One region of the Cellulomonas sp. GbtcB1 genome, then DNA from elsewhere that is predicted to be linked to it. Evidence: riboswitches for the same ligand, from Rfam matches in the RefSeq annotation. Region 1 holds a riboswitch; each other region holds the start of a gene.
The links. Region 1 has a riboswitch for S-adenosylmethionine ahead of KVT14_RS04390 (aminotransferase class V-fold PLP-dependent enzyme). Riboswitches for the same ligand answer to the same signal wherever they lie in the genome.
Positions count from the first base shown of each region.

Region 2: it holds a riboswitch for S-adenosylmethionine, as region 1 does, so the genes downstream of both, KVT14_RS03540 (methylenetetrahydrofolate reductase) here and KVT14_RS04390 (aminotransferase class V-fold PLP-dependent enzyme) in region 1, are expected to answer to the same signal.
Region 3: it holds a riboswitch for S-adenosylmethionine, as region 1 does, so the genes downstream of both, KVT14_RS01165 (LLM class flavin-dependent oxidoreductase) here and KVT14_RS04390 (aminotransferase class V-fold PLP-dependent enzyme) in region 1, are expected to answer to the same signal.

Region 1 covers NZ_JAGXJG010000007.1:61,806-69,438, reverse strand. The annotation lists gene KVT14_RS04415 (3-oxoacyl-ACP reductase) at 1-531, shown strand, start outside; gene KVT14_RS04410 (MaoC/PaaZ C-terminal domain-containing protein) at 528-1,586, shown strand; gene KVT14_RS04405 (hypothetical protein) at 1,617-1,883, opposite strand; gene KVT14_RS04400 (hypothetical protein) at 1,880-2,293, opposite strand; gene KVT14_RS04395 (pentapeptide repeat-containing protein) at 2,369-2,992, shown strand; gene KVT14_RS04390 (aminotransferase class V-fold PLP-dependent enzyme) at 3,051-4,430, opposite strand; SAM riboswitch class IV at 4,479-4,594, opposite strand; SAM riboswitch class I at 4,712-4,814, shown strand; gene KVT14_RS04385 (DUF1737 domain-containing protein) at 4,821-5,030, shown strand; gene KVT14_RS04380 (rhodanese-like domain-containing protein) at 5,027-5,452, shown strand; gene KVT14_RS04375 (O-succinylhomoserine sulfhydrylase) at 5,449-6,702, shown strand; gene KVT14_RS04370 (hypothetical protein) at 6,726-7,208, opposite strand; gene KVT14_RS04365 (hypothetical protein) at 7,238-7,453, opposite strand; gene KVT14_RS04360 (hypothetical protein) at 7,505-7,633, opposite strand, start outside.
Region 2 covers NZ_JAGXJG010000005.1:97,740-105,372, forward strand. The annotation lists gene KVT14_RS03525 ((deoxy)nucleoside triphosphate pyrophosphohydrolase) at 1-347, shown strand, start outside; gene KVT14_RS03530 (Hsp20/alpha crystallin family protein) at 509-967, shown strand; gene metE (5-methyltetrahydropteroyltriglutamate--homocysteine S-methyltransferase) at 1,060-3,408, opposite strand; gene KVT14_RS03540 (methylenetetrahydrofolate reductase) at 3,417-4,478, opposite strand; SAM riboswitch class I at 4,472-4,580, opposite strand; gene KVT14_RS03545 (SMP-30/gluconolactonase/LRE family protein) at 4,718-5,647, shown strand; gene KVT14_RS03550 (hypothetical protein) at 5,683-6,060, opposite strand; gene KVT14_RS03555 (ribonuclease PH) at 6,057-6,266, opposite strand; gene KVT14_RS03560 (DNA-3-methyladenine glycosylase I) at 6,348-6,956, opposite strand; gene KVT14_RS03565 (MFS transporter) at 7,195-7,633, shown strand, end outside.
Region 3 covers NZ_JAGXJG010000001.1:253,820-261,452, forward strand. The annotation lists gene KVT14_RS01150 (amino acid ABC transporter ATP-binding protein) at 1-669, opposite strand, end outside; gene KVT14_RS01155 (amino acid ABC transporter permease) at 666-1,757, opposite strand; gene KVT14_RS01160 (GNAT family N-acetyltransferase) at 1,754-2,512, opposite strand; gene KVT14_RS01165 (LLM class flavin-dependent oxidoreductase) at 2,585-3,967, opposite strand; SAM riboswitch class IV at 4,465-4,578, opposite strand; SAM riboswitch class IV at 4,804-4,907, shown strand; gene KVT14_RS01170 (NAD(P)H-dependent oxidoreductase) at 4,950-5,540, shown strand; gene KVT14_RS01175 (flavin reductase family protein) at 5,537-6,103, shown strand; gene KVT14_RS01180 (LLM class flavin-dependent oxidoreductase) at 6,164-7,285, shown strand; gene KVT14_RS01185 (NtaA/DmoA family FMN-dependent monooxygenase) at 7,348-7,633, shown strand, end outside.

The sequences.
Region 1 (7,633 bases):
CTCGAGCACGCGCTCGGGCGGCACGCGCGGCTCGACGTCATGGTGCACAACGCCGGCATCACGCGGGACAAGCTGCTCGCCAACATGACGCCCGACCGCTGGGAGTCGGTGATCGCGGTGAACATCGCGGCGCAGCTCCGGATCAACGAGGCCCTGCTGACCTCGGGCGACTTCGCCGACGCGCCGCGCATCGTGTCGCTCGCGTCGACGTCGGGCATCGCGGGCAACCGCGGGCAGAGCAACTACGCCGCGTCCAAGGGCGGGGTCATCGGCATGGTGCAGGCCACCGCGCCGCTGCTCGCCGCGTTCGGCGGCACCGCCAACGCGGTCGCCCCCGGGTTCATCGAGACCGAGATGACCGCGCGGATGCCGGCCCTCACCCGGCAGGTCGCGCGCCGGCTGTCGTCGCTCCAGCAGGGCGGGCTGCCGGTGGACGTGGCGGAGGCCGTGGCGTTCCTCGCGTCGCCGCAGGCGGGTGGGGTCGTCGGGCAGGTGCTGCGGGTGTGCGGGCAGAGCATGGTGGGCCGGTGACGGCGGTCGAGGCGCGGGAGCGGGACGCAGAGCCGGGCGGGCCGGGGGCGCCGGGGGTCGCTGGGGCAGCCGGCGCGGCCGGGTCCGCCGGGGCCGCCCGGCGTCGGGTGCTGACGCTCGCGGAGTCGCCCGGGCTCGGCGGGCTGTACGCGCGCGCCGGGCTGGCCTCGGGACGTGCGGCGGTCGGCGGTCCGGTGCGGCGGGCGCTGGGCGGGGTGCCGGGGATCCCGGGGGCCCCGAACGGTGAGGGTCCCCGCGCCGCCCCGGCGCTGCCGCGCGTCGAGCACCGGCTCGGCGGCGTCGTCCCCGACCCGGCGCGGCTCACCGCCTACCAGCACCTGGTCGGCGAGCCCGCGACGGACGTGCTGCCCGCGGGCTTCGTGCACGTCCTCGCGTTCCCGGTCGGCATCGCCCTGATCGTCCGGCCGGACTTCCCGATGCCGCCGCTCGGCATCGTGCACCTCGCCAACCGGGTCGAGCAGCACTCGCCGCTGCGGGTCGGGGACACGCTGGACATCCGGTCCTGGGCGGAGGACCTGCGGCCGCACCGCAAAGGCGCGCAGGTCGAGCTGATCGCCGAGGTGCGCCGCGCGGGCGCGCCCGCCGACGAGCCGCCGGCCTGGCGCGGGGTGTCGACCTACCTGGCGCCGGGGGTCCGGGTGCCCGGGCCGGAGCCGGAGGACGGCGCCCGCCCGGAGTTCGTCGCGCCCGTGCCCACCGGTCGGTGGGCGTTCGACGCCGGGGCGGGCCGCCGGTACGCCGCCGTGTCGGGCGACGCCAACCCCATCCACCTGCACCCGCTGACCGCGCGGGCGCTCGGGTTCCCGCGGGCCATCGCGCACGGGATGCTCACCGCCGCGCGGGCGCTCGCCGCGGTCGGCGCCCGGCGCGGGGAGGCGTACGACTGGGACGTGGAGTTCGCGTCGCCGGTCCTGCTGCCGTCGACGCCGGTGGTACGGGTCGCGGCGACGGGGGACGCGGCGTGGTCGGTGACGGCGTGGGACGCGAAGCGCCGGAAGCCGCACCTGACGGCGGAGGTGCGGGGGCGAGGGTGAGGCCGGCGCGGTCCGGCGGGTGCGGGGTGCCTAGGTGAACAGGGCGCGGAGCATCCGCCGGATCGGGCCGCCGCGGGTGAGGCGCTCGTACTCGGCGGTCCAGAACCGCTCCATCTCCATCTCGTGCCGGGTCGCCTCCTCCAGCCGCTCGCGTCGCTCGCGGTCGCGGTCCACGGCCTGCTGCCACAGGTCGCCGCCCTCCGACAGCCGCCGGACGTACTCGCGTGCCTCCGCGGCGAACTCCGGGCTCACCGGGCGGCGGCCGCCGCTGCTCGACCGCTGCTGGTCGGGGGTCATCGTCCCGCTCCCTCCGGCTCGGTGATCTGCTCCCACGTTACTGTCGCGAGCGCCGACCGCACAGGGTCGTCTGCGGCCGCGGCCAGCGCCTTGGGCACCGGGCCGAGGGCCTCGTCCTCGGTGCCGTCCAGGCGCTCCACCACCCAGGTGTACGACTCCCACCACTGCGCCCGGCGACGGTCCCGCTCCTGGCCCTCGCGTTCCCGTGACGCGAGCCACGCGGTGTGCCTCCTCGTCGCCACAGCCGCTGCCCGGTCGGCGCGGATCCGTGCCTGCGCCGCGGCAAGACCCAGCATCGCGGCAAGCACGGCCGCCAGCGCCGCCGGCCCCGGGGACAGCAGGAACTCCGCCAGCCACTCGGCCGTCCCGAGCGCCGGCGCCGCCTGCGTCACCGCCGCTCCCGCCGCCATGCCGACCACGCTAGAGGCCCCGGGACCCCGATCGACCGTCGTCCACAGCCGGGTTCGGGGTGCGAGGCTGGACCCATGCCCGCCCCGCGCACCGACCTCCTCGACCCGTACCCCGGCCCTGTCGAGCCCGAGGGCGACTACGACCGCCTCCTGCTCGACGGCCTCGACCTCGCCGGCGCCGACGCGGAGAGCGCCCGGTTCATCAAGTGCCTGCTCCGGGGGTGCGACCTCGATGGGGCGGAGCTCGACCACGCCCACCTCGTCGACACCACGCTCGCCGAGTGCCGGGCGGGGATGCTCCGCGCCCGCTCGGGCACGTGGCGCGACGTCACGCTCGAGGGCTGCCGGCTCGGCGCGCTCGAGGCGTTCGGCGGCTCCTGGGACCGGGTCACGGTCGAGGGCGGCAAGATCGACTACCTCAACCTGCGCGACGCCCGGCTGCAGGACGTCCGCCTCGTCGGCTGCACCATCGGCGACCTCGACCTCGCGGGCGTCCGTGCGGCGCGGGTCCGGCTGGAGGACTGCCGGGTCGGGCGGCTGGACCTGACCCGGGCGCAGCTGAAGGACGTCGACCTGCGCGGCGCGGAGCTCGCCGGCATCGACGGCACCGCCGGCCTGAAGGGCGCGACGATCAGCCAGGCGCAGCTGCTCGACCTGGCGGGCGCGCTGGCGGCGCACCTCGGGGTCGTCGTCCGCTGACGACGCCCCGCGGCCCCGGACGACCCGCCCCCTGCGCGGGCCGCCCGGCGCCGGGTTCTCAGTCCTCGACGGCCGGCCCGCAGGCCGCCGCGGCGGTCGCCGCGATCGCGTCGATGCCGGTCACGGCGGGCCGGGGCCGGGTGTCGTCCGCCACCGTCCAGCAGCCGTCGACGACCTCGTAGGACGCCGCAGGACCCTCGGTGACGTACGCGTGCAGCCCGGCGAGCAGCCGGTCGACCGTCTCCGTGGTCGTCCCGACCCCGACGGAGGCGCGGATCGCCCCGCCCGTCACCCCGACCCGGGCCAGCAGCGGGTGCGCGCAGAACCGCCCGTCCCGCACGCCGATGCCGTGCTCGGCGGACAGGTAGGCGGCCACCAGGCCGGAGTCGTGGTCGCCGAGCGTGAACGCGACCACGCCGACCGGGTCGGTCGAGTCGGACCACAGCCGCAGCACCCGGGCCCCCGGGATCGCGGCCAGCCCGTCGACCAGGCGCTCGCGCAGCGCGCGCTCGTGCTCGACCAGCGCCCCGGCGGGCAGGGCGTCCAGGGCGTCGCACGCCTCCGCCAGCGCGACGGCGCCGAGCACGTTGGGCGACCCGCCCTCGTGCCGCGCGGGCGCCGGCTGCCACAGCGTCCTGTCGGTGCGCACGTCGCGGACGGCGCCGCCGCCGGCCAGGTACGGCGTGCCCGCGTCGAGCCAGTCGCGCCGGCCCACCAGGGCGCCCGCGCCGAACGGCGCGTAGGTCTTGTGCCCGGAGAAGGCGACGTAGTCGACGCCGCTGGCCGCGAGCGAGAACGCCCGGTGCGGCACGAGCTGCGCGCCGTCGACGGCGACGCGGGCGCCGGCCTCCTGCGCGAGGGCGACCACCGAGGCGATCGGCAGCGCCTCGCCCGTGACGTTCGACGCCCCGGTCAGCGTGACGAGCGCGTACGGCTGGCGGGCGAGCTCGGTGCGCAGCGCCGTCAGCGTCTCGGCGACGGTCGACGCCGACGGCAGGATCGTCGCTGTGCGGCCGGAGCCCCGGACCGAGCGCACCCAGGGCAGCAGGTTCGCGTGGTGCTCGACGTCCAGGACGAGCACCCGGCCGCCGTCGGGGACGCAGCCGGCCAGCAGGTTCAGGGCGTCGGTGGTGTTCCGGGTGATCACCGCGACGTCGTCGGGGCGCGCGCCCACGAACCGGGCGACCGTCGCGCGGGACGCCTCGTACAGCGCCGTCGACACCTGGGACAGGTAGCCGGCGCCGCGGTGCACCGACGCGTAGAGCGGCAGCACCTCGACGACGCGGGCGGCGACGGACTCGAGCGCCGGCGCGGAGGCGGCGTAGTCGAGGTTCGCGTACGGCACGGACCGGCCGTCGACCAGAGGGACGCGCGTGTCCCCGCCGACGACGGGCAGCAGGGCGGTCTCGGCACACGAGGTGGTGGCGGTGACGGACATGGGACTACCCCCGAGCGGATCGGTGGGGGCCCGGTCGCCGACCGGGCGACCCCGCGCTTGCCGGCCACCGGTCGGTGGACGGCCAGGTCGTCACCCGGGGCACCCCGCCGCGGAGGGAGGGTTGCCGGCCAGCGAGCCGGGGCTTCGCGCTGGCGCTCATGACCTCGTCCGAGGATGCGGCGGCCCGCGCGCAGGTGTCAACCGTGGTCCACGGTGCGACACGGGTTCACCCGGGCGCGGCCGGGCGGTCATCCTGGTCCGGGCGATGGCGTAGCATCGCCGCACCATCCAGAGCGGCCGAGAGATCTGGCTCGTCGACGCCGCAGCAACCCGCGGACCCCCACCGGGGCCGGCCGAGGGTGCTTCCGCCAGATCCGATGGAGGAGAGGCATGACCGACACCGACGACCGCCTGCGCTACCGCCTGCTGACGGGGCCCGACGACCGCTCGTTCTGCGAGCGGGTCAGCGCCGCCCTGGCCGAGGGTTACGAGCTGCACGGCGGGCCCGCCGCCACCTTCGACGGGGAGCGCGTGATCGTCGCGCAGGCCGTCGTGCTGCCGGCCGCGGCCGCCCCGAGCACCCCGGTGCGCCCGCTGTGACCGCGCCGTACGCGGGTGACCTCACCCCGCAGGAGGCCTGGGACCTGCTGCTGACCGACGAGCGCGCCGTCCTCGTGGACGTCCGCACCGAGGGCGAGTGGCAGACCATCGGCGTCCCCGACACCGCCGACGCCGGCGAGGGCCGCACGGCGTTCGTCGAGTGGACCGACGCGTTCGGCCGGCCCAACCCGGCGTTCCTCGACGGTCTGGCCGCCGCCGGCGTGACCGCGGACGACCCGCGCCCCGTGGTGTTCCTGTGCCGGTCGGGCGTGCGCTCCGTCGCCGCCGCGGTCACCGCGACCGCCGCGGGCCTCGGCCCGGCGTACAACGTGCTCACCGGCTTCGAGGGCGACGTCGGCCCCGACGGCCGCCGGGGCCACCAGGGCTGGCGCGCGGCCGGCCTGCCGTGGCGGGAGGCGTGAGCGCCGCTCCCGGACCGGCGGACTGGCACGACGAGCGGCTTCCCCGGGAGTCCCTGCGCCCCGACACGCTCGCCGTGCGCGGCGGCCACGTCCGCACGCCGTTCCAGGAGACGTCCGAGGCGCTGTTCCTCACGCAGGGCTACGTCTACTCCCGCGCCGCCGACGCCGAGGCGGCGTTCGCGGGCGAGGCCGACCGGTTCCTGTACTCCCGGTACGGCAACCCGACGGTGTCGACATTCGAGGAGCGGCTCCGGCTGCTCGAGGGCGCCGAGGCCTGCTACGCCACGGCGTCCGGCATGTCGGCGGTGTTCACCGCGCTCGCCGCGCTCGTCCGGTCGGGCTCGCGGGTGGTCGCGGCGCGCGCGCTGTTCGGGTCGTCGGTGGTGATCTTCGACGAGATCCTCGCCAAGTGGGGCGTGCGCACCGACTACGTCGACGGCCACGTGCCCGCGCAGTGGGAGGAGGCCCTGTCGACGCCCGCGGACGTGGTGTTCTTCGAGACGCCGTCCAACCCGATGCAGGACCTGGTCGACATCGCCACGGTCAGCCGGCTCGCGCACGCCGCGGGCGCGGTCGTCGTCGTGGACAACGTGTTCGCGACGCCCGTGCTGTCCCGGCCGCTCGACTTCGGCGCCGACGTGGTCGTGTACTCGGCGACCAAGCACATCGACGGCCAGGGACGGGTGCTCGGCGGGGCCATCCTCGGCACCGACGCGTTCGTGCACGGGCCGGTGCAGACGCTGATCCGGAACACCGGGCCGTCGCTGTCGGCGTTCAACGCGTGGGTGCTGCTCAAGGGCCTGGAGACGCTGTCGCTGCGGGTCCGGCACCAGACGGCGTCCGCGCTGGAGCTGGCGACCCGGCTGGAGGGGCATCCGGTGATCGCGCAGGTCCGGTACCCGTACCTGCCCTCGCACCCGCAGCACGCCCTCGCGCTCGCGCAGCAGTCCGGCGGCGGCACGGTGGTGACGCTCGACCTGCGCGTGCCGGAGGGGTCGACGCCCGCGGAGGCCAAGGCGCTGACGTTCGGCGTGCTGGACGCGCTGCGGGTCGTGGACATCTCGAACAACCTCGGCGACGCGAAGTCGCTGGTCACGCACCCGGCGACGACGACGCACCGCAAGCTCGGCCCCGACGGGCGCGCTGCGGTCGGCATCGCGGAGTCGACGGTGCGGCTGTCGGTGGGGCTGGAGGACGTCGACGACCTGGCCGACGACCTGGAGCAGGCCCTCGGGACGCTGGGCGGCTGACGGCGGGGGCGGCCCGGCGGCGGTCACGTCGCCGGGCCGTCCTCCCACGGGCTCGGCAGCGGCGGCAGCGGCGTGATGCGGTCGCTGCGCCGCCACGCGACGACGGCCGCCACCACCAGTGGCGCGCCGGCGGCCACCGCGGCGGCGAGCACCCGCGGGACGGGCACCAGGTCGAGGGGCGCGGAGAACACCGCCTGGGGCCACATCCCGCCGACGGTCGCCACGGCGGCGACCGCGAGCGTGCCCGCCGCAACGACGACCGTACGGGCCCGGGACCCGGGTGGCGGCAGACGCCGGCCCACGGCCAGCACGCCGGCCCCGACCAGCAGCGCGACGGCGAGGCAGGGCACCAGGACCGGCACCAGGGTGATCGCCGTCCAGAAGGCCACGAGCACGAGCCAGTCCGCAAGGCCGAGGTGCCAGCCCAGGACCCCCGCGGCGCGCACCACCGCGAGCCACAGCGGCAGGACGACGCCCAGCAGCGCCCAGTGCCGGAGCCTCGTCACGCGCCGAGGCTACGGACGCGGCCCGGCCGTCAGGGGTCGTTCACTCCGGCGATCACGAGACCGACACCGACCAGCACGAACATCCCCCCGCCGAGCCGCTGCAGGATCATGTGCTGGCGCCGGGTCGGCTCGCCGTGGCGCCTGTACCGCGCGAACCGCGTGCGGTCGAGGCGACCGAGCACCCCTGCCAGCCCGGCGACCGCCGCGACGACGCCGATGACGACGAGCGGCCAGCCGTTCAGCATGGGACCGAGGGTCGCGGAACCCCGGCGTCCTCGCACGTCGGACCCCCGGAATCAGGGGTAGGTGCCCTCGGGCGCCGGACGGCGGGGGCGGTCCCGCTCCGGGCGCCAGCGCGCCCAGGCGGTCGCCGCCGCGAGGGTCAGCGGCAGGCCGACGAGCAGCGCCGACCACCCGAGCACCGC
Region 2 (7,633 bases), on a different contig from region 1:
TCGCGGGCCGGTGGGAGTTCCCCGGCGGCAAGGTGGAGCCGGGCGAGTCCCCCGAGGACGCCGTGCACCGGGAGATCCGCGAGGAGCTGGGCGTCGCCGTCGAGCTCGGCACGGAGCTCGTCGGACCCGACGACGGCGCCTGGTGGCTCAGCGAGCGGTACGTGATGCGGCTCTGGCTGGCCCGCGTGACCGCCGGCGAGCCGCGGCCGCTGGTCGAGCACGACGACCTGCGCTGGCTGCCGCGCGGGCAGTGGCTCACGGTGCCCTGGCTGGACGCGGACGTGCGGATCGTGGAGGCGCTGTCGGCGGCGACGGACCCGGCGGGCACCGCTCGGCGCACCGCCTGACCTGCGGGTTCATCCGTCAGCGAACACGTCCCGCTCGATCTGGCACTCGCACCTCTCGAGTGCTAGAACATCTCTCGTAGCCCTCCTGGCGCGGCAGCGCCGGGGCAGCAGCGGTCCCGGACCGTCCGGACCGCCGTGACGCTTCGAGGAGGTGACGGGCTGTGGCTACGCGATTCGACCCGTTTCAGGAGATGGACCGGCTGATGAACCAGGTCCTCGGCCAGCAGCGAGCGTCGGCGACCATGCCGATGGACCTGTTCCGCTCGGGCGACCACTACGTCCTGAGCGTCGACCTGCCGGGCGCCGACCCCGGCTCGATCGACGTGAACGTCGACGACCGCACCCTGACGATCCGCGCGCAGCGCACCGCGCGGACGGAGGACGGGGTGCAGTGGCTCGCCAAGGAGCGCCCGGTCGGGACCTACGCGCGGCAGCTCACCGTCGGCCGCGGGCTCGACCTGGACGCCATCACCGCGTCGTACGCGGACGGCGTGCTCAGCCTGACCATCCCCGTGGCCGAGGAGGCCAAGCCGCGCCGCATCGAGGTCAGCACCGGTGGGACGCCGGCGACCATCGAGGCGGGCGCCGACGCCGCTCCGCAGGAGCGTGCGAGCGCCTGACCGGCGACGCGGCTGCACGACAACCGCCCCGGCCCCCTGCGTGGGGGACCGGGGCGGTCGCGCGTCCGGGTCGCGCCCGGGCCGGCGGCGCGTCAGGCCGTCGGCACCGCCAGCGACGCGCGCACCGTCCGGGTGGCGGCCAGGACGTGCTGGAGCGACGGGGTGACCTCGGCGTACCGGCGGGTCTTGAGGCCGCAGTCCGGGTTCACCCAGAGCTGCGCCGGGTCGACGACGCGCACCGCCTCGGTGAGGAGCTCGGTCACCTCGGCCTCGCTCGGCACGCGCGGCGAGTGGATGTCGTAGACACCCGGGCCGATGCCCCGCGGGTAGCCCTCGGACGCGATGTCGCCGAGGATCTCCATCTTCGACCGGGCCGCCTCGATCGACGTCACGTCGGCGTCCAGGCCGTCGATCGCCCCGAAGATCTCGCCGAACTCCGAGTAGCAGAGGTGCGTGTGGATCTGGGTGTCGGGGCGCACGCCCGAGGTCGCGAGCCGGAACGAGCGCACCGACCAGTCGAGGTAGGCGTCGTGGTCGGCGGCGCGCAGCGGCAGCAGCTCCCGCAGCGCGGGCTCGTCGACCTGGACGATCGCGGTGCCCGCGGCCTCGAGGTCGGCGATCTCGTCCCGCAGGGCGAGGGCCACCTGGTTGGCGGTGTCGGCCAGCGGCTGGTCGTCGCGGACGAAGGACCACGCCAGGATCGTCACCGGGCCGGTCAGCATGCCCTTCACCGGCTTGGCGGTGAGCGACTGCGTGTACGTCGTCCACGGCACCGTGATCGGCGCCGGCCGGGACACGTCGCCCCACAGGATCGACGGGCGGGTGCAGCGCGAGCCGTACGACTGGACCCAGCCGTTGGCGGTGACCGCGAACCCGTCCAGGTTCTCGGCGAAGTACTGCACCATGTCGTTGCGCTCGGGCTCGCCGTGCACGAGCACGTCGAGGCCGATCTCCTCCTGCAGCTCGACGACCCGGCGGATCTCCGCCTTCATCTCGTCCTCGTACTGCGCGGCGGTGAGCTCGCCGCGACCGAACGCGGCGCGGGCCACGCGGATCTCGGGCGTCTGCGGGAACGAGCCGATCGTCGTGGTCGGCAGCGCGGGGAGCTGCAGACGCTCGGCCTGCGCGACCCGGCGCCCCTCGAAGTCGCCGCGGTGGAACGCGTCGGCAGGCAGCCCGGTGAGCCGGTCCCGGACCTCCGGCCGCACGACGCCCGGCGCCGCGGCGCGGGACCGGCGCGCGTCGGCCGCGGCGAGCAGCTCGGCGAGCACGGCCTCGCGACCCTCGGTCAGGCCGGTCGCGAGCGTGACGACCTCGGCGACCTTCTGGTCCGCGAACGCCAGCCAGGAGCGCAGCGTCGGGTCGAGCTGCGGCTCGTCCTCGACGTCGTGCGGGACGTGGAACAGCGACGTCGACGTGGCGACGGCGACCTGCCGGGCGCCGAGGCCCTCCAGCGACTCGAGCGAGCCGAGCGCGGCGTCGAGGTCCGCACGCCAGATGTTGTGGCCGTCGACCACGCCACCGACGAGCACCTTCGACGCCAGGCCCTCGACGGGGCCGGCGGGCAGCGCGCCGCGGACCAGGTCGAGCGCGAGGCCCTCGACGTCGGTGCCGGCCAGCACCGGCAGGGCGTCCTGGAGGTCGCCGTACGGCGCGGCGACCAGGATCGCGGGGCGCTCGGAGGCGGGCAGGTCGGTCGCCAGGGCGCGGTACGCCTCGGCGGCCGCCGCGAGCAGCCGGTCGGCCGGGACGCCGGTCGAGTCGGAGACCAGGGCGGGCTCGTCCAGCTGCACCCAGGTGGCGCCGGCGCGGGCCAGGTCGCGGAGCAGCGCGGCGTACACCGGCAGCACGTCGGCGAGCCGGTCGATCGGCAGGAAGTCCTCGGGCGAGCCCTCGGCGGCCTTGGCCAGCGCGAGGAACGTCACCGGGCCGACCAGCACCGGGCGAGTGAGCACGCCGTCCGCGAGGCCCTCCGCGAGCTCGCGCACCGGGCGGTCGCTGGCGTACCGGAACGGCGTCGCCGGGCCGATCTCCGGGACGAGGTAGTGGTAGTTCGAGTCGAACCACTTCGTCATCTCGAGCGGCAGGTCGTCGCCGCGGCCGCGGGCCACGGTCGAGTACCCCGCGAGGTCGAGGCCGCCGTCGGCGGCGAGCAGGTCGGCGAACCGCTCGGGCACGGCGCCGAGGACCGCGGCCGCGTCGAGGACGTGGTCGTAGAACGAGAAGGCGCTCGGGATCGCGGGCAGCCGGGTGTCCAATCCGAGCTCGGCCAGGCGGGTGCGGGTCCGGCGGCGCAGGTCGGCGGCGGTGGCCTCGACCTCCTCGGCGCTCGCGCGGCCGGCCCAGAACGCCTCGAGGGCCTTCTTCAGCTCGCGGCGCGGGCCGATCCGGGGGTAGCCCAGGACGGTGCCGGCGGGGAACGGGTGGGTCAGGTCGGTCATCTCTCGCCTCAGCTGGTGGGAACGGGGGTCGGGTTGGTCGTGGGGGCGGACGCGGCGGCGGCCGGCTCGAGGCCGACGCGCAGGTGCGCGCGGGGGGCGTCGCCGCCCAGTCCCGCGCCGTCCAGCAGGTCGAGCGCCGGGCCGTGGGCGTTGAACGTGTAGAGGTGCACGCCGGGCGCGCCGCCGTCGAGGACGGCGTTCACCAGGTCGACGCCCAGGCGGGTGCCCAGGCGGTGCCGCGCCGCGACCTCTGCCGGGTCGTCGGCGTCGAAGGCGTCGAGCCGCGCGAGCAGGGTGTCCGGGACGGGCACGCCCGTCAGCTGCGCCACGCGACGGAGCCGGGCCGGGTCGGTGGTGGGGATGACGCCCGGGAGGATCGGGATCGTGACGCCGGCGTCGCGCGCCAGGGCCACGAGCTCGAGGTACGAGCCGGCGTCGTAGAACACCTGGGTGATCGCGAAGTCCGCGCCGGCCCGCTGCTTGGCGAGCAGGGCCGCGACGTCCTGCTCCCGGGTGCTGCCGGCCCCCGCGTTGCCGCGCGGGAACGCCGCCACGGCGACGGACAGCGGCCGGGTGGCGGCGCGCACCGCCTGCGCCGGGCTGCTGGCGCACCGCCGCCGCTCGACGTCCCGCAGCAGCTCCACGAGGGCGCTCGCGGTCGGGAGGCCCTCGGGGTGCGGCTCCCAGGAGCGGTCGGCGGGCGGGTCGCCGCGCAGGGCCAGGAACGACCGTACGCCCTCGTCGAGGAACTCCTCGATCGTCGCCGCGAGGTCCTCGCGCGAGCTGGCGACGCAGGTGAGGTGCGCGATCGGGGTCAGCGAGGTCTCGCGCAGCAGCCGCCGGACGAGCTGTCGGGTCGTGGTCCGGGTGCTGCCCGAGGCGCCGTACGTGACGGAGACGAAGTCGGGGCGGGCCGCGGCGAGCTGCTGCACCGTCGACCACAGCCGGGGCGCGGCGTCCGGGTTCCGCGGCGGGAACAGCTCGAACGACACGGTCGGGCGGTCCACGGCCCCGAGGCCGTCCGGCACGGCGGTGCCCGCGAGGTGCGCAGGTGCGTCGTGACTGCTCATCGTCAGCTCCATCGAACCTGGCGGAAGCACCCGCACCCTCGGTGAGGAGGGGGGTTGCTGCGACGTCGACGAGCCAGGTCTCTCGGTCGCTCTGGATGGGTGCCGCCACACTAGGCCCGGCGGCCGTCGCCGTCCACTGCCCCTGACGCGTCATCTTTCGGTGACCGGGCTCACACCGTGGATCCGCCGTCGCGCCCGCGGCCGGGCGGGCGCGACGGCGCCGTGCCAGGCTGCATGGGGTGACCGACCTGCGCACCATCCCGCTGCCCGACCGCCGGATCGACGCCCGGGCCCTGGTGCCGCGGGACGCGCCCGAGGCCCTGGTCCTCGGCGAGGTCCGCGCGCGCCTGGGGGAGCGGCCCGTGCACGACGCGCGGGACGACTCGGTCGTCTGGGTCGACATCGACGCGTGCAGCGTGCACCGCTGGGCCGAGGGCGACCACGCGCGCGACGCCGTGGTCAGCGTGCCGTCCCCGGTCTCGCTCGCCTGGCCGTCCGCCGCGGGCGGGCTGCTGCTCGCGACCGCGGACGGCCTCGGCGTGCACGACGGCACGACCCTCGGTCCGCTGACCCGGCCGGCGGACATGCCGCGCGACTACCGGTTCAACGACGGCGGCGTCGACGGCGCCGGCCGGCTGTGGGTCGCGACGATGCCGCGGGACGGCTCGCCGGGCGACGGCACCGTGTACCGCGTGGTCGCCGGGGAGGGCGGCCTCGAGGTCGACGCGGTGCTCACCGGGGTGGGGGTCGGCAACGGGCTCCAGTGGAGCCCCGACGGCGCGACGCTCTACGTCACGGACACCAGTGCCGCGACCGTGTACCGGCTGCCGTACGACGCCGTGACGGGCACCGCCGCGGCCCCCGAGCCGTTCCTGTCGTTCGACCCGGACGGGCCGCAGCCCGACGGCACGACGGTCGACGGGGAGGGCTGCCTCTGGGTCGCGCTGTACGGCGGTGGCGCGGTGCTGCGGTTCGGGCCGGACGGGACCCCGCTCGGCGCGGTCCGCGTGCCCACGGCGCAGGTGACCTGCCTGGGGTTCGGGGCGCCGGGCTCGGGGCGGGCGTACGTGACGACCGCGCACGCGGACGGGGACCCGGTGGCGGGGGCGGTGTTCGGTGTGGACGTGGCGGTGGACGGACTGCCCGTGCGGGCGTTCGGGGAGGGCTGACGCCGTCGGGCCTCGGCGGGCGGGCGAGCCGCCCCTCAGCCCGCCAGGAGCTGGTGGGCGCGCTGGTGCGACACGCCCAGGACGGTCCCGACGTCGCGGACGGAGAGCCCGGCGTCGCGCAGCACCCGGGCTGCCGCGCGCGACTCGACGGCGGCCTCGCGGTTCGCGCGGTGCGCCTCCGCGCGCAGGCGTTCGGCGGCGCGGACGTGCGCGCCCACCTCGTCGGGGACGGCCGGCCGCAGGTCGACCTCGACGTCGGAGGGGTCGACCTGCGCGACGAAGGCGATCGCCTCGCGCATGGCGGTCGCTGCCTGGTCCAGGCGAGCCACCTCGGAGATGGCCCCGGGGTGCTCGACGCACTGGAGGACCCACCAGCGACGCCCGCGCTCGGCCGTGACCGTGTACCGGGTCACCGCCACCACCCCTTCCCGAGCACCGACGCGAACTGGTCGAAGAACTTCCGAGCCGTGACGTCGTCGATCTCGGAGTGCCGGCCGAGCGTCGAGCGCACGCCCCCGACCACGACGCCCGTGTGGTTCGTGAGCTCGACGACCTCGTACGGCACACCCGCGTCGCGGGCGGCTCGCCGGACCCGGCGCAGCACCGCAGTCCGTCTCACGAGCGTAGTCCTGTGTGGGATAGACACTCAAGGCAATGTCGCACTAGAGACACCTGCGGCGGGTGGCGGCGCACGGATGCGTCACCCCCCGGCGCGCGCCAGGACGACGGGGCAGTCCGCCAGGTGGTCGTCGACGATCCCGCACGCCTGCATGGCCGCGTAGGCCGTCGTCGGCCCGACGAACCGGAACCCGTGCCGCTTGAGCTCCTTCGCCAGGGCCGCCGACTCCGGGGTGGTCGCCGGGACGTCCGCGAACGTGCGCGGCCGCGGGCGGGTGCCGGCAGTCAGGGGCGCCGCCGACCAGAACAGCTCGTCCAGGCTGAACCCGCGGCCGTGCAGCTCCAGCAGGGCGCGGGCGTTGGCGACGGCCGCCGTGATCTTGGCGCGGTTCCGGATGATCCCGGTGTCCGCCATCAGCCGCTCGACGTCGTGCTCGTCGAACCCCGCCACGACGGCCGGGTCGAACTCCGCGAATGCCGCGCGGAAGCCCTCGCGGCGGCGGAGGATCGTGATCCACGCGAGGCCCGACTGGAACGCCTCGAGCGTCATGCGCTCGAACAGCTCCCGCTCGCCGTGCACCGGGACGCCCCACTCCTCGTCGTGGTAGCGCTCGTAGAGCGGGTCGCCGTCGCCGAAGCAGCGGCGGCCCGCGGGGGCGGGGAGGGTGTCGGGGGCGTCGCTGCTCGTCATGCCGCCACTCTGCCGCACCGGTGCGACACCCGGTCGCCGCCCTCCACAGCCCGCACCGCGCGCGTGCCCTGGGGACGACGGCGCCAGGGCGTCCATCATGCGGTCACGACTTGTCTGACAAGTGAGACGGCGTAAGGTCGCCCGAGCGCTGGAGCACCGACCGTCCCGCGAGCCGACCTGGAGCCGACCCCGACGACCGCCGGTGGTCCGCGCCACCCGGATCGTCGAGGAGCCCCGCATGTCAGCCACCGCAGTGCCCACCACCACGCCGCCGGCCGAGTCCCGGCCGCTCAACTCGCCGTCCCGCGTCATCGCGGCGAGCCTCGTGGGCACCACCATCGAGTTCTACGACTTCTACGTGTACGCGACGGCCGCCGTCCTCGTGTTCCCGAAGCTGTTCTTCCCCACCGGGAACGACACCACGGCGCTGCTCGCGTCGTTCGCGGTGTTCGGCGCCGCGATGGTGGCGCGCCCGATCGGCGCGATCTTCTTCGGGCACCTCGGCGACCGCCGGGGCCGCAAGACGACGCTGGTCTACTCGCTGCTCACCATGGGCGTCGCGACGTTCCTCATCGGGCTGCTGCCGACGTTCGGCCACATCGGCGTCGGCGCCACGGTCGCGCTGCTGGTGCTGCGGCTCGCGCAGGGATTCGCGCTCGGCGGCGAGTGGTCGGGTG
Region 3 (7,633 bases), on a different contig from region 1:
CACGCCGAGCACCTCCCCCACGAGCTCGGGGTCGAGCGCGGACGTCGGCTCGTCGAACAGCAGCAGCGCGGGCTTCACCGCGAGCGCGCGGGCGATGGCCACGCGCTGCTGCTGGCCGCCGGACAGCTGGCGGGGGCGGGCGTCGGCCTTGTCGGCCAGCCCGACCCGGGCCAGCAGGGCGCGGGCCTCGGCCTCCACCTCGGCCCGCGGGCGGCGCTGGGCCGAGACGGGCGCCTCGACGACGTTCTCCAGGGCGGTCAGGTGCGGGAACAGGTGGAAGTTCTGGAACACGAACCCGATCCGGGTGCGCTGCCGCAGCACGTCGCGCTCGGTGAGCTCGCGCAGCACCTCGCGGCGGCGCGGGCCCCAGCCGGCGCGGCGCCGGGCGTACCCGATGACCTCGCCGTCCAGGGCGACGAACCCGTGGTCGGGGCGCTCCAGGTGGTTGACCAGCCGGAGCAGGGTCGACTTGCCGGAGCCCGACGGGCCGAGGATCACGGTCACCTCGCCGGGGCGGACCTCCAGGTCGACGCCGCGGAGGACCTCGAGGGTGCCGTAGGACTTGGACAGGCCCTGCACCCGGAGGTGGCCGCCGGCGGGGGCCGGTGGTGCGGCGGGGGTCGTGGCGGCGGCGGGGGCCGCGGCGGGGGCGTGCAGCACGCTGGTCATCGGGTGCCTCCGGTGCGCTCGGTGGTGCGGGCGGCGGTGCGGGGTGCGGTGCGGGTGAGGTGGCCGCGGCGGGCGCCGGCCAGGAACGTGGGCGGCAGGTCCGCGGGCAGCGGGCGGCCGGCGACGCGCGCCGCGGCGACCGCGAGCGTCCAGCGCAGCCGCTGCAGCGGGGTCGGGGGGAGCGTGCGGAGCGCGCCGCGGGCGTAGTACCGCTCGAGGTAGTACTGCGCGACGGTCAGGACCGTGGTGGTGAGCAGGTACCAGATCGCCGCGACGAGCAGCAGCGGGACCACCCGCTGGTTCCGGCCGTAGATGACGCCGACGGTGTAGAACAGCTCGCCGTACGCCAGCACGTAGACGACCGACGTGCCCTTGAGCAGGCCGATGATCTCGTTCACCGACGTCGGGACGATGGTGCGCATGGCCTGCGGGAGCACGATCCGCCACTGCTGCCGGCCCCGCGGGATGCCGAGCGCCGCGGCGGCCTCGTGCTGGCCCTGGTCGACGCCGAGGATCCCGGCGCGGACGATCTCGGCGGAGTACGCCGCCTGCGACAGCCCGAGACCCAGGACCGCGGCGCCGAACTTGTCGACGACGTCGAGCGTGTCGAACTGCAGCCACTCCGGCCCGAACGGGATGCCGAGCGAGAGCTGCGGGTACAGGTAGGCGAGGTTGTACCAGAGCAGGAGCTGCAGGATCAGCGGCACGGACCGGAACACCCACGAGTACGCCCAGGACACCGACTGCAGCAGCGGCGACCGGGACAGCCGCATCAGCGCGAGCACCGTGCCGAGCCCGAAGCCGATCACGGCGGCGACGGCGGTCAGCCGGACGGTGGCCCACACGCCCTCCAGCACGGACGGCCAGGTCAGGTACTGCGCGACGACGTCCCACTCCCACTGCGGGTTGGTGAGCAGCGAGCTGAGCACCATCGCGAGCAGGACGGCCACGCCGGCGGTGGCGACCCAGCGGCCGGGGTGCCGCGCGGGCAGCACGGGCAGGTCGGCGAGGACCTCGGGGCGGTCGACGTCGAGGGCGGCCGGCGGCGCGCCGGGCCCGGCCGCGGGGGCCGTGGTCGCGGCGCTCACCGGGCGAGCCACTTCTCGAACGCGTGCGGGACGAGGTCGCCCGGGTACGCGGCGGGCTCGAACAGCGGGGTGTACCCGGCCGCCAGGTACAGGCCGACCGCCTCCGGCTGCTTCGGGCCGGTCGTCAGGTAGACCCGGGGGTAGCCGGCCGCGGCGGCGCGCGCCTCCAGCGCGGCGAGCACGACCCGGGCCAGCCCGCGGCGGCGGTGCGCCTCGTGGGTCCAGATCCGCTTGAGCTCCGCGGTCGGCACCGCGGGCGCTCCCTCGGCGTCCCGGGCGCCCGGGTCGGCGAGCCGGGCGGCGTCGCCGTGCTCCGGCTCCCACCGGCGGCGGAACGCCCCGCCCGCCACCGGCTCGCCGTCCTCCAGCACGAGCACGAGGGCGCCGTGCGGCGGGGCGAACTCCTCGACGCCGTAGTGCTCCAGCTCGTCGCGGAGCTCGGCGGGGGTGAGCAGGCCGGTGTACCGGGTGCTGTACTCGTGCGCCAGGCCGTCGAGCAGCGGCCCGACCAGCGGATCGTGCAGCCGGGCGTCGCGCACGGCGAGCCGCGCGGGGTCGAGCGGGCCCGGGTCGAGCGGGGCGGGGTCGATCGAGGCGGCGTCGAGCCGGGCGGGGTCGATCGAGGCGGCGTCGAGCCGGGCCGGGTCGAACGGGGCCGGGTCGAGCCGGGCCCGGCCGATCGCGGCGGGGTCGAGCCGGGCAGGGTCCGGCGCGGCCGCGTGGGACGCGCGTGCCCGCAGCGGGGTCGTGGTCATCGGGTCACCTCTCGGTGGGTGCGGGGTGCGGGGTGCGGGGTGCGGTGGCGGGCGCCGTCAGGGGCGGGGCCGTCAGGTGAGGGCGAACGGCGCGGCGGACCAGGGGCCCTCCGCGAGGGCGAGCCGGTCGGCACGGGCGTCGGTACGCCCGTCGGCCCGTCCGTCGCCGCGGGCGGCCGACGCGCGGCGGCGGACCACCGCCGGTTCCCGGTCGCCGGGCTCGTCGCCGTCGCCGGGCCGCAGCCGGAACGCGCCCGCCTGCTGCAGCGCGGGAACCGTCCGCTCGACGAGCGCCGCCAGGTCCGCCTCCACCGAGGTCGGGAGCGCGACGAACCCGTCGACCGCGCCGTCGCGGACGGCGTCGGCGAGCACGGTCGCCAGGTCGGCCCCGGTGCCCGCGACGACCGCGCCGGCGACGCCGATGTCCGGCCGGTCGACGGAGCGCACCAGGTCCAGCCGCGCGAGGGCGGACTCCCGGTCGTCGGCGAGGGCGACGTCGACGTCGAGCAGGACGCGCACCGCGTCGGCGGGCCGGCCCGCGGCCACGGCGGCGGCGCGCACCCGGGACCGGGCCGCGGCGGCGGCCTCCAGGTCCGGCGCCGTGAGCCGGGCGACGTCGGCGTACCGGCCCGCGAGCGCCTCGGCGGCCGGGCCCGCGACGGGCACCACCACGAGCGGGCGCTCCGCGGGGGCGGTGCCGTCCCCGTCGCCACCGCGAGCGGTGCTGCGAGCGGCCGACCGGCCACGGACCGCGAACCGGATGCCGTCGTGGTCGACGCGGAACCGGCCGTCCCCGCCGCGGCGCACCGCGCCGGGCTCCCCCGCGGCCCAGGCGGCGAGGACGGCGTCCAGGGCGGCGGCCGCGCGGTCCGCCCACCGGCGCTCGGCAGCGGCAGCGGCAGCAGCGTCTGCGGGAGCCCCACCGGCAACGTCTGCGGCGGCGGCTCCCGCGGCAGCGACTGCGGCAGCGGCAGAGCCCGCGGGAGCAGCAACGCGAGAGGCGGACCCGGCCCCGAGGGCCCCCGGCTCGGCGAGGTCGGCGCGGCCGCCGGTCGCCCCCGGGCCGGACAGCTGCCAGCCCGCCGCACCTCCCGCCGCGTTCTGCACCCCGCGGACGCCACCCGCGAGGTGGCCCGGCTCGACCTGGTCGTGCGGGACGCCCGCCACCAGCGCGGCGGTCCGGACCAGCGGGGCGACCCGCGCCGCGGCGACGGCGGCGTCGAGCCGGCCGGGCACCTGCCGACGCCCGGGGTGCAGCAGCAGGGCGTCGCCGAGCACCACGAGGTCGAGCAGGCCGCGATCGGCGCGGTGCACCAGGCGGGCGAGCCGCTCGCCGTCGAACGCGCGGGCGGCGACGGCGCCGTGGGCGCCGACCGCGCCGGGCCGGGCGCCGGCGGCGGTCAGGTCGACGCCGAGCAGCGCGCGGCGGCCGGCGCTGGGGGACGAGAAGGGCATGACGGCTCCGTTCGGGGGCGGGTGGTGAGGCGGTCGCGGGCGCGCCGGGGCGCGCCACGGCGACGCGCGGGCGGCGGATCGACGAGCGGGCAGGCGCCCCGGCTCGCCGAGATCGGACCCCCGCGCCGAGATCGGACCGTGGAAGGTCCTATCTCGACCCGCGCGTCCTCTCTCGGCGCGGGTCGGCGCGGACCGAGACGAGCCGGCGCGGGCCGGGCGGCCCGCTCGCGCGGATCGGTCAGGTCGGCGCGGTGGGCGTCCCGAGACGTGACCGGGCACGGCGCGGGCGCCGCGGGGCCGGGCTCAGGCGCCGCGCGGGGCCGGGGTCACGCGCCCCGGGCGGGGCGCCTGGCCGGGGGCTGCGCCGTCAGCGGCGACAGCGACAGCGGCCGCCGGGCGCGGCGGCGGCGGTCGGCAGGGCGGGTGCCGAGGGCGCCCACGGCGCCTGCACGGTCCGGCTCATGCGTTCTCCTCGTGTGCCCCCGCCCGGTCGGGCGGGTCCGCGTGTTGTCCGTCGCCGGCGGCGGCGGACCTGGTCCTCACCCGGGGCACCCACCCGCGCGGGGGGTTGCCGTCCGACCAGCCGGGGCTTCGCGTCGGAGCTCATGACCACCCGGCCCGTCCCGGGGCCCGCCCTGCGGCGCACCCCGGTGGCGAACCGGTGCCCGGAACCTACGAACCGGACCCGGGGGCGTCAACGGCCGGGCCGCCGCGTCTCGCATGCCGGAGCGATGTCACAGGACCAAGGTCCCAGGCGTTCGCACGGTCCCGGATCGTGAGAACTCGCCACCCGCCGGCGCCGGCGGACCCGGAGCGGTGCTAGACCTCCGCCCCGAGGTCACGAGTCCCAGCGCCAAGCCCCGGCTGGCTGGGCAGCAACCCCACGTCACGGCGGGGTGCTCCGGGAGATGACCTGGCCGTCGGCCGGCACGCGCCGCTCCGCCGCACGGCAACCGTGATCGACCCCCTTTGCGAGGCCACCATGTCGTCCCCGTCCGTCGTCGCCGTCTCCGGGAACCCGCGCGCCGGGTCCCGCACCCTGGGCGCCGCGCGCGCCGCCGCCGAGCGCCTGGCCGCGCTCACGTCGGCCGACCGCGCCACCCCCGCCGCCGTCGAGGTCGTCGACCTCGCGACGCTCGCCGGCGAGCTGCTCGCCCCGGCGCACCCCGCCGCCGACGCCGCGCTCGCGCGGGTGGCCGCCGCCGACGTCGCGGTCGTCGCGACCCCGGTCTACAAGGCGTCCTACACCGGCCTGCTCAAGGCGTTCCTCGACCTGTACGGCCCGGACGGGCTGGCCGGCGTCGTGGCCGTGCCGCTCGTGGTGTCCGGCAACCCGGCGCACGCGCTCGCCGGCGAGGTGCACCTGCGCCCCGTGCTCGTCGAGCTGGGCGCGGTCGTCCCCGCGCGCTCGCTGACCCTGACCGAGGCCCAGCTCGCCGACCTCGACCCCGCGCTGGACGCGTGGCTGGCCCGGGCCGCCGCGCCGCTCCGCCGGGCGCTCGGGCTCGCGCCGGCCGCCGAGCCCGCCGCGTCCGCCGCACCCGCCGTCGCGCTCGCCGGGGCGACCCGGTGACCGCCGAGCGCACGGACCTGGGCCCGCTCGAGCGGCTGCTCGCCGAGCAGGACGAGCCCCAGCTCGACCCGCAGCAGTTCAAGCGGGTGTTCCGCCGGCACCCCGCCGGGGTCGCCGTAGTCGCGCTGCGGCACGCCGGCCGACCGGTCGGGTTCACCGCGACCTCGGTCATCTCGGTGTCCGCGGCCCCGCCGCTGCTCGCGTTCTCGCTCGCCTCGACGTCGTCCTCCTGGCCCGCCGTGTCCGCGGCGCGCACGCTGGCCGTGAGCTTCCTCGCGGACCACCAGGACGACGTGTCCGCACGGTTCGCCACCAGCGGCCTGGACCGGTTCGCCGCCGGCGGCTGGTCCTCGCTCCCGACCGGCGAGCCCGTGATCGACGGCGCCGTCTCCTGGGTGCGCGCCCGCGTCGTCCAGCGCACGCCCGTCGGCGACTCGTACCTCGTGTCGCTGCGGGCGCTGTCCGCGGGCGGCCCGGACGACGCCGAGCCCGGCGACGGCGCCTCGCCGCTGGTCTACCACGACCGCACCTACCACCGGATCGGCACGCACACCGCCCTGTGACGCCGCGGCCCCGCCGCACCCGCCCCGATCCCGCCGCTCCCCCGACCCACCGGAGACCCCGTGACCGTCCCCCCGCTCCTCACCGGCCTCGACGTCGACGGCGCCGGCGCGCACCCGGCCGCCGCCGCGCTGTCCGGCCTCGCGCCCGCCGACCTCGTGTCGGGCGCCCGCCTGGCCCGCGCCGTCCGGCACGCCGAGCACGCCGGCCTGACCTTCGTCACCTTCGCCGACGCCGCCCTCGCCGCCGTCCCGGGCGACCCCACCGGGGCCCGCCTCGACGCGGTCACCCGCGCCGCGTTCGTCGCCCGCACGACCACGGCGATCGGCCTGGTGCCCGAGGTGCCGACCACCTACCCGGAGCCGTTCCACGTCGCGACGCAGCTCGCCTCGCTCGACCTGGCCGCGTCCGGCCGCGCGGGCTGGCTGGCCGCGGTGACCCCCGGCGACGCCGCCCCGGCGGCGTACGGTCGCGCGCCGGTCGCCGACCTCGGCCGCGAGGCCCGGGACGTCGTGCAGGTCGTCCGCGACCTGTGGGACTCCTGGGAGGACGACGCGGTGATCCGCGACGTCGGCACCGGCCGGTACGTCGACCGGGACCGGATCCACCCGGTGAACTTCGCCGGGGAGTCGTTCTCCGTCGTGGGCCCGCTCATCACGCCGCGGCCTCCGCAGGGCCAGCCCGTCGTCCTGGCGCGGGCCGGGGACGTCGCCGGTCCCGGCCGGGACGGCGAGCGCCTGGTGGACGTCGTGCTGGTCGGCGGTCCCGACGCCGCGGGCGCCCGGGCCGCGGCACGGGCTGCGGCAGACGCCGACCCCGGCGCGCGGGCGGTGGTGGAGGTGCAGGTGGTCCTCGACGCCGGCGGCCGCACGGCCGTGGACCGGCTCGCCGAGCTCGACGCCGCCGAGCCGTGGGCGCCGGGCACCGCGCTGCGCCACGTGGGCACGGCGGCCGGGCTGCGCGCCCTGCTGGCCGAGCTCGCGGACGACCCCGCCGTGGCCGGGGTCCGGCTGCTCGCCGCCGCGCTCGACGCCGACCTGCCGGTGCTGGCCCGGGACGTGCTGCCCGCCCTGCGCGCCGACCGGCGGACCGCCGCCCCGCGCGCGGGCACCACCCTGCGCGACCACCTGGGCCTGACCCGGCCCGAGAACCGCTTCGCGGGCGCGGCCCGCGCGACCGCCTGAGGAGCCCCGCCGTGACGCAGCACACCGAGCCGACCGACCGCACCGCCGACGAGGAGTACCCGATCACCCGCCCCGACGCCGAGGTGCACTTCGGCGTCTTCTTCCAGGGCGTCAACCACACGACCATCTGGTCCGACCCCGAGTCCGGCTCGCAGACGGACTTCGCGTCCTTCGAGCGGGTCGCGCGCACCGCCGAGCGCGGCTTGTTCGACGCGTTCTTCCTCGGCGAGGGCCTCCGCCTGCGGGAGAGCCGGGGCCGGCTGCACGACCTCGACGTCGTCGGCCGCCCCGACGCGATCACGCAGCTCGCCGCGCTGGCCGCCGTGACGGAGCGGATCGGCCTGGTCG